DNA from 2 places in the Streptomyces sp. NPDC057877 genome. Region 1 is predicted to be linked to the other one. Evidence: predicted binding sites of a transcription regulator. Region 1 holds the regulator's gene; the other holds the start of a gene.
The links. The regulator HspR, encoded in region 1, represses chaperone genes until heat shock. The targets are predictions, from matches to a motif close to TTGAGNNNNNNNNNCTCAA.

Region 1 (3,405 bases):
GGCCCCTTCACCTTCACCGCCTCCGCCCAGGACGGCATCCGCGTCTACCTCGACGGCGTGCGCGAGGTGAACCTCTGGAAGAACGTCTCGTCGACCGTCAAGAAGACCGTCAACGTCACCGTCCCTTCCGGAAAGCACACCCTCCGCATCGACTTCGCCAACTGGACCGGCACGGCGAACGTCACGTTCACCTACGCCCCCCGCACCTCCGCGACCGTCGACACGGTGCGGCCCCTGACACCGACCGGGGCGGCGGTCACCTACGACCCGGCCACGAACAAGGCCAAGTTCACCTGGTCGAAGAACAGGGAAATGGACCTCGCGGGCTACCGGGTCTACCGACGCCTGAAGGGCACCTCCTTCGGCACGCCGCTGGCGACGACCACGGCGACGTCGTACACGGACACCTCCGTGCCCGCGACCGGCGACACGTACTACTACGAGGTCCGCGCCTACGACAAGGCGGGCAACTCGTCGGCGGGCAGCGCCGACCAGGGCGTGACGTCCGTCGACAGGACACCGCCCGGCGTGCCCGGCACGCCGCGCACGTCCTCCGAGTCCGACGGGCTGTGGGTCGGCTGGAGCGCGGTCGACGGCGCGGCGTCGTACCGGGTCTACCGGGCCACCAGCGCGTACGGGACGTACACCCGGGTCGGTACGACCGCTGAGACCTCGTACGTGGACACCACGGCCGTCGGCGGCACCACCTACCACTACCGGGTCACCGCCCTCGACGCGGCCGGGAACGAGTCGGCGCGGAGCGAGGCCGTCAGCGGCGAGCGCCGGGACTTCACCCCGCCGCCCGCCGTCACCGGCGTCACCGTCACCCCGACCGAGTACGGCTTCCAGGTGAGCTGGGACGCCAACCCCGCCGCCGACCTCTTCCGTTACGTCGTTCGCCGCGGTGAGCTGCTCGGCGACGAGGAGGAGCAGGTGTGCTCCCTCTACCCCGGTGAGTACGTGTCGGCCGACACCACCTCGTACGCCTACGCCGCCCTCCCGGACGGCGAGGAGTCCTGCTTCATCGTCGACGCGGTGGACGACTCCGGGAACTCCTCCTTCAAGCGGACCGGGGAGGCGCAGATCGTCAACGCGACCGAACTCGACATGACGCCGAGCGTGGCGACGCCGGAGGGGTCTCCGCTGTGGCTCATGGTGAGCGAGGCGGAGGGCGACGAGGGCAACTGGCTGGCGTGGAGCGGACTCGGCGCGGGTGAGGAGCCGAGCGACAACCCGGCGCGGGCGTTCCGGGTCTACCGGTGGGACCCCGCGGCCTCGGCCTACCAGCGGATCGCCGAACTGGGGGCCGGTGCCTTCACCTACTTCGACACCGGCGTCCCGCGCGGGACCACGTCCTACTACTGGGTGACGGCCGTGACCGCGGACGGCACCGAGACGCTCCCCGCGGACGGCTGGGCGGTCACGACGCCCTGAGCCGACACACGAAGGGGCCCTGGGGCTCGTACGAACCCCAGGGCCCCTCGCGTGGCCGTGGCCGTCAGTCCGGCTGCTGGCGCTTCGGTCGCCACACCACCAACGCGCTGGTCTGCTGCACCTCCTGGTACGGCACCAGATCGCGGCGGTACGACGCGTGCACCGCGGCCTCGCGCTGGCGCATGGTGGCAGCCGCGCCGTCCAGGGCCGCTTCCAGTTCCGCGACGCGGGACTGCAGCGCGGCGACCTGGTTCTCCAGTTCGATGATGCGCTTGATGCCGGCGAGGTTGATGCCCTCGTCCTGGGAGAGCTGCTGCACCTGGCGGAGCAGCTCGATGTCCCGGGCGGAGTAGCGGCGGCCCCGCCCGGCGGTGCGGTCGGGGGAGACCAGGCCCAGGCGGTCGTACTGGCGCAGCGTCTGCGGGTGCAGGCCGGAGAGCTGGGCCGCCACCGAGATGACGTAGACCGGGGTTTCCTCGGTCAGTTCATACGGGTTGCGTCGACGGCCGTCCATCTTCGTCAAGCTCCCTTCGCCGCCTGGAACAGCTCCGCCCGCGGATCCTCACCCGCGGTCGCCTCGCGATACGCCTCCAGCGCGTCACGAGCCTTCCCCGTCAGATCCGTCGGCACACTCACCTCGACGGTGACCAGCAGGTCCCCTCGGGTGCCGTCCTTGCGGACCGCGCCCTTGCCGCGCGCCCGCATGGTGCGGCCGTTGGGCGTGCCCGGCGGCAGCTTCAGGGTGACCGGGGGCCCGCCCAGGGTGGGCACCCGCACCTCCCCGCCGAGCGCCGCCTCCGCGAAGGTCACGGGGACGGTGACGGTGAGGTTGTCGCCCTTGCGGCCGAAGACGGGGTGCTCCTTGACGTGCACGACCACATAGAGGTCGCCCGCGGGGCCGCCCCGCTCACCGGGCGCGCCCTTGCCGCGCAGCCGGATCCGCTGGCCGTCGCTGACCCCGGCCGGGATGCGCACCTGCATGGTCCGCGAGGACTTGGCGCGGCCGGAGCCCTTGCACACCTCGCAGGCGTCCTCCGCGATCAGCCCGCGCCCCTTGCAGTCCGGGCACGGGTCGGTCAGCGAGAAGCCGCCGCCCGAGCCACGCGCGACCTGCCCGGTGCCGACGCAGGTCGGGCACACGCGCGGCGTGCCGTTCTTGTCGCCGGTGCCGGAGCAGGCCTTGCAGGGGGACTGCGACGACATCCGCAGCGGGACCGTCGCGCCCTCGATCGCCTCGTTGAAGCTCAGCGTGACCTCGGACTCGATGTCCTGGCCCCGGCGCGGCTGGGTCCGCGTGCCCGCGCCCGCGCCGCCCCGGTTGAACAGCCCGCCGAAGACATCGCCGATGCCGCCGCCGAAGCCGCCGCTCTGCTGGGTGCCACCGCCCCCGAAGAGGTCACCGAGGTCGAAGTTGAACGATCCGCCACCCGCGCCCGGCCCCGGGCGGAAGCCGCCGTTGCCGAACAGGGTGCGCGCCTCGTCGTACTCCTTGCGCTTCTTGGGGTCCCCGAGGACGTCGTTCGCCTCGGAGATCTCCTTGAACCGCTCCTCCGCCTTGGCGTTGCCCTTGTTGGCGTCCGGGTGGAACTCGCGGGCGAGCTTCCGGTACGCCTTCTTGATCTCGGCCTCGGTGGCGTCCTTGGGGACGCCGAGGACCTTGTAGTAGTCCTTCTCGATGAAGTCCTTGGTGCTCATCCCCGACGTCCCTCCTTCCGTGTCATCCGGTCAAGCTCAGCCCTCTTCCGGGCCACCGCTCTCCTTGTCGTCGCCTTCAGGACTCTCCTCGGCCTTGACGGTCTGCGCGCCCGGCTGCGGCTCGGCGACGGCCACCCGCGCGGGGCGGATGGTGCGCTCGCCGATGCGATACCCGGGCTGGAGAATCGCCACGCACGTCGTCTCGGTGACGTCCGGCGCGTAGCTGTGCATCAGCGCCTCGTGGACCGTCGGGTCGAAGGGCTCGCCCTCCTTGCC
Region 2 (3,405 bases), on a different contig from region 1:
ACGTCCTCGCTGCGCACCCGCACCCTGCGCTGCGCGTGGTCGATCTCCAGCTCGCCCAGGCGCAGGATGCCGCTGCGCGGGGTCGTCGCGGCCAGCGCGGCGCGCTCCACCCGGCGCAGCAGGACGTGCACCCGGGCGGCCAGCTCCCGCATGGAGAACGGCTTGGTCATGTAGTCGTCGGCGCCGACGCCGAGGCCGACGAGCATGTCCGTCTCGTCGTCGCGCGCGGTGAGCATCAGCACCGGCACCGGGCGCGCGGCCTGCACGCGGCGGCAGACCTCCAGGCCGTCGAAGCCGGGCAGCATGATGTCGAGGATCAGCAGGTCGGGCTGCCATGCCTCGGCGGTGTCGACGGCCGCGGGGCCGTCCCCCGCGGTCTGTACGAGAAATCCCTCGGCGCGCAGACGGGCCGCGATGGCGTCGACGATCGTCGCGTCGTCCTCGACCACCAGCACCCGGCGCTGTGCCCCGGGAGTGGTCGCCGCCGTGCCGTTGTGGGAGGTGTGTGTCTGCTCCATCGCCCGCCCCTGAAGTGTGCTTTCCGGAATCCGTGGGGTGATCCCATGACTGCGCTTGACGCTTGAATGATCGGCGTCAGGCAAGCAGGGTACGGGGAGTCACCATGGCTCGGCTATCCAGGTCGGACGCCGAGATGAATGACGTCCGGAACGCCCCGGGCAACGGGGATCTCTTCGGTACGCACTTGTTGGAATCCGGCATTCCACAAGGTTCCTTCAAATTCCGGGGAGGGCTTGGCGGACCATACGGCAAGCACCCCGCCAGGCCTCAAAGCCCTTGTGCAGCCTGCCAGTCCGGCGGGTGAGTAGAGGTTGTCGTTGGCCTCCGTGACGGTCCAGTCGGGGCCGTTGTCGATGTCGAGGCACAGCGCGTCGAAAGTGGCGGATGTCTCATTGACGTAATCGATCAGATCCGCCTCGACGATGTGGACGCGCGGGTCGGCGAGCGCCTCGCGCGAGAGTGCCGACAGTGGCCCGTCGACGTGCCAGTCGATGACGGCACGCTCCCGCTCCACCACCGTGATCCGGCCCCAACGCGGGTTGCCCGTGGCATGTGCGAGTGAGAATCCGACGCCGAGTCCACCGATGAGCACCTCGGGGCCGGGGCGTCCGTCCAGCGCGCCGAGCGCGGCGTCGACCAGCAGCCGCTCCGAGCGGCCGTCCGACGTGTCCATCAGGAAGCAGCCGTTGGCGATGATCTGAAGCAGCGCACCATGACGGCGCAGCACGACCTCGCCGTAGCGGCCCTCGCGCCGGTCCAGGACTTCGGGGATGTCGTATGCGGTGGCCATGGGGCCATCCTGACACTGGCGTTCACCGCTTGTTGACGAAATGACGAACAGGCGGCGGGGAGGGGGCGGGCGGGGGTGCGGCGCCGACGGCGGCGTCCCTGGGCCGTACGGTGCTCAGCCGTCCGGCGGCCGGGCGGTGCGAGCCGTCGCGTTCCTAGGTCCGCCCCGTGAACTTCGCCGAGGTCAGCGGGGCCGTCACCCGCCACCCCAGGTGTTCGTACAGCGCCCGTCCGGCCGGGGTTCCGGCCAGTACCGCCGTCTCCGCGCCCTGTTCGGCCGCGCTGTGGTGCAGGGTGCGCATCACCTGGGCGCCGAGGCCCTTGCGGCGGTGGGATGGGGCCGTCTCCATCTGGTCGACGACCGCCGTCGCGCCGGTGGTGGCGAGTTGGCCGCGGGCGGCCAGGGAGCCGTCGGGGGCGGCGAGGAGCACGCGTGTGACGCCACCGCGGGTCCAGACGCGCAGTCGGAAGCCCTCGGGGACGCTGGGCGCGGCGGGGGTGGGGGTCGGGAGGCGGAGGGTCATCAGGTAGCCGGGTTCCGGGTCGGTCCACCAGCCGTCGCCGAGCCAGCCCGCGGTCCTGGTGGGGTCCTCGAAGACCTTCAGCCACACCCCGGTCCCGGTCACCGAGGCGGCCACCTTGCGGACGGTCTCCTCCTGGACGTCGTCGGTCGCGGCGAGGACATGGCGGGTGACGTGCTCGGTCTGGCCGACGTCGATGGTCCAGCCCCAGGGCTCGACCTGCGGCGGGGCCGCCCCGCGTGACACGACCCAGCCGTCCACCCAGGCGCGTACGACGTTCTCCATGATCCCTCCGTAAGGGGTGATCCTCAAGATTGGCTATTACTGCCCTGACCGTATGCGGAGCCACGCCCAGCCGCCCGTGTGATCGCCCACAGCGAACGCCGCCGAAGTCCGGGAACATTCAAGGACCGCGGGGCATTGAGTCGGCATAGCTCAACTTGACTGCCTAAGGGGAGATCATGGCTGCTGAGTCCACACCGCTCGCCCTGCCCGTGCTGCCGCTCGACGACGAGGTCGTGCTGCCCGGAATGGTGGTCCCGCTGGACCTGAGCGACTCCGAGGTGCGAGCCGCGGTGGAGGCCGCACAGGCCGCCGCCCGGACCGAACCCGGAAAGCCCAAGGTGCTGCTGGTGCCACGCGTCGACGGGACCTACGCGCGTACCGGCGTCCTCGGCACGGTCGAGCAGGTCGGCCGACTGGCCGACGGTGACCCGGGCGCCCTGATCCGCGGGCGCGGCCGGGTACGGATCGGTGCCGGGACCACCGGGCCCGGCGCGGCGCTGTGGGTCGAGGGCACCAGGATCGCCGAGGCCGTACCCGACCCGCTGCCCGGCCAGGTCACCGAACTGGTGAAGGAGTACAAGGCCCTCGCCGTCGCCTGGCTGAAGAAGCGCGGCGCCTGGCAGGTCGTCGACCGGGTGCAGGCCATCGACGACGTGTCCGCCCTCGCCGACAACTCCGGTTACTCGCCCTTCCTGACCACCGAGCAGAAGGTGGAGCTGCTGGAGACCTCCGACCCGGTCGCCCGCCTCCGCCTCGCCACCCAGCAACTGCGCGACCACCTCGCCGAGCAGGACGTCGCCGAGACCATCGCCAAGGACGTCCAGGAGGGCGTCGACAAGCAGCAGCGCGAGTTCCTGCTGCGCCGTCAGCTGGAAGCGGTCCGCAAGGAACTGCGCGAGCTGAACGGCGAGAGCGAGGGCGAGGAGTCCGACGACTACCGCGCCCGCGTCGAGGCCGCCGACCTGCCCGAGAAGGTCCGCGAGGCCGCGCTCAAGGAGGTCGACAAGCTGGAGCGCTCCTCCGACCAGTCCCCCGAGGGCGGCTGGATCCGTACCTGGCTGGACACGGTCCTGGAGATCCCGTGGAACGAGCGCACCCAGGACGAGTACGACATCCAGGGCGCCCAGCGCGTGCTCGACGCCGAGCACGCCGGTCTGGAGGACGTGAAGGAGCGGATCACCGAGTACCTTGCGGTACGCAAGCGGCGTGCCGAGCGGGGCCTGGGGATCGTCGGCGGGCGGCGCGGCGGTGCCGTGCTGGCGCTCGTCGGACCGCCCGGCGTCGGCAAGAC

Region 2: the regulator HspR is predicted to act here: its motif matches at 2,250-2,268, upstream of lon (endopeptidase La).

What each region holds. Positions count from the first base shown of each region.
Region 1 is NZ_JBHVMS010000003.1:270,294-273,698, forward strand. It holds gene ACFVQG_RS09015 (PA14 domain-containing protein) at 1-1,434, shown strand, start outside; gene ACFVQG_RS09020 (heat shock protein transcriptional repressor HspR) at 1,499-1,948, opposite strand; gene dnaJ (molecular chaperone DnaJ) at 1,954-3,129, opposite strand; gene grpE (nucleotide exchange factor GrpE) at 3,166-3,405, opposite strand, start outside.
Region 2 is NZ_JBHVMS010000006.1:149,139-152,543, reverse strand. It holds gene ACFVQG_RS19275 (response regulator transcription factor) at 1-518, opposite strand, end outside; gene ACFVQG_RS19270 (spermidine synthase) at 632-1,309, opposite strand; gene ACFVQG_RS19265 (GNAT family N-acetyltransferase) at 1,464-2,114, opposite strand; gene lon (endopeptidase La) at 2,291-3,405, shown strand, end outside.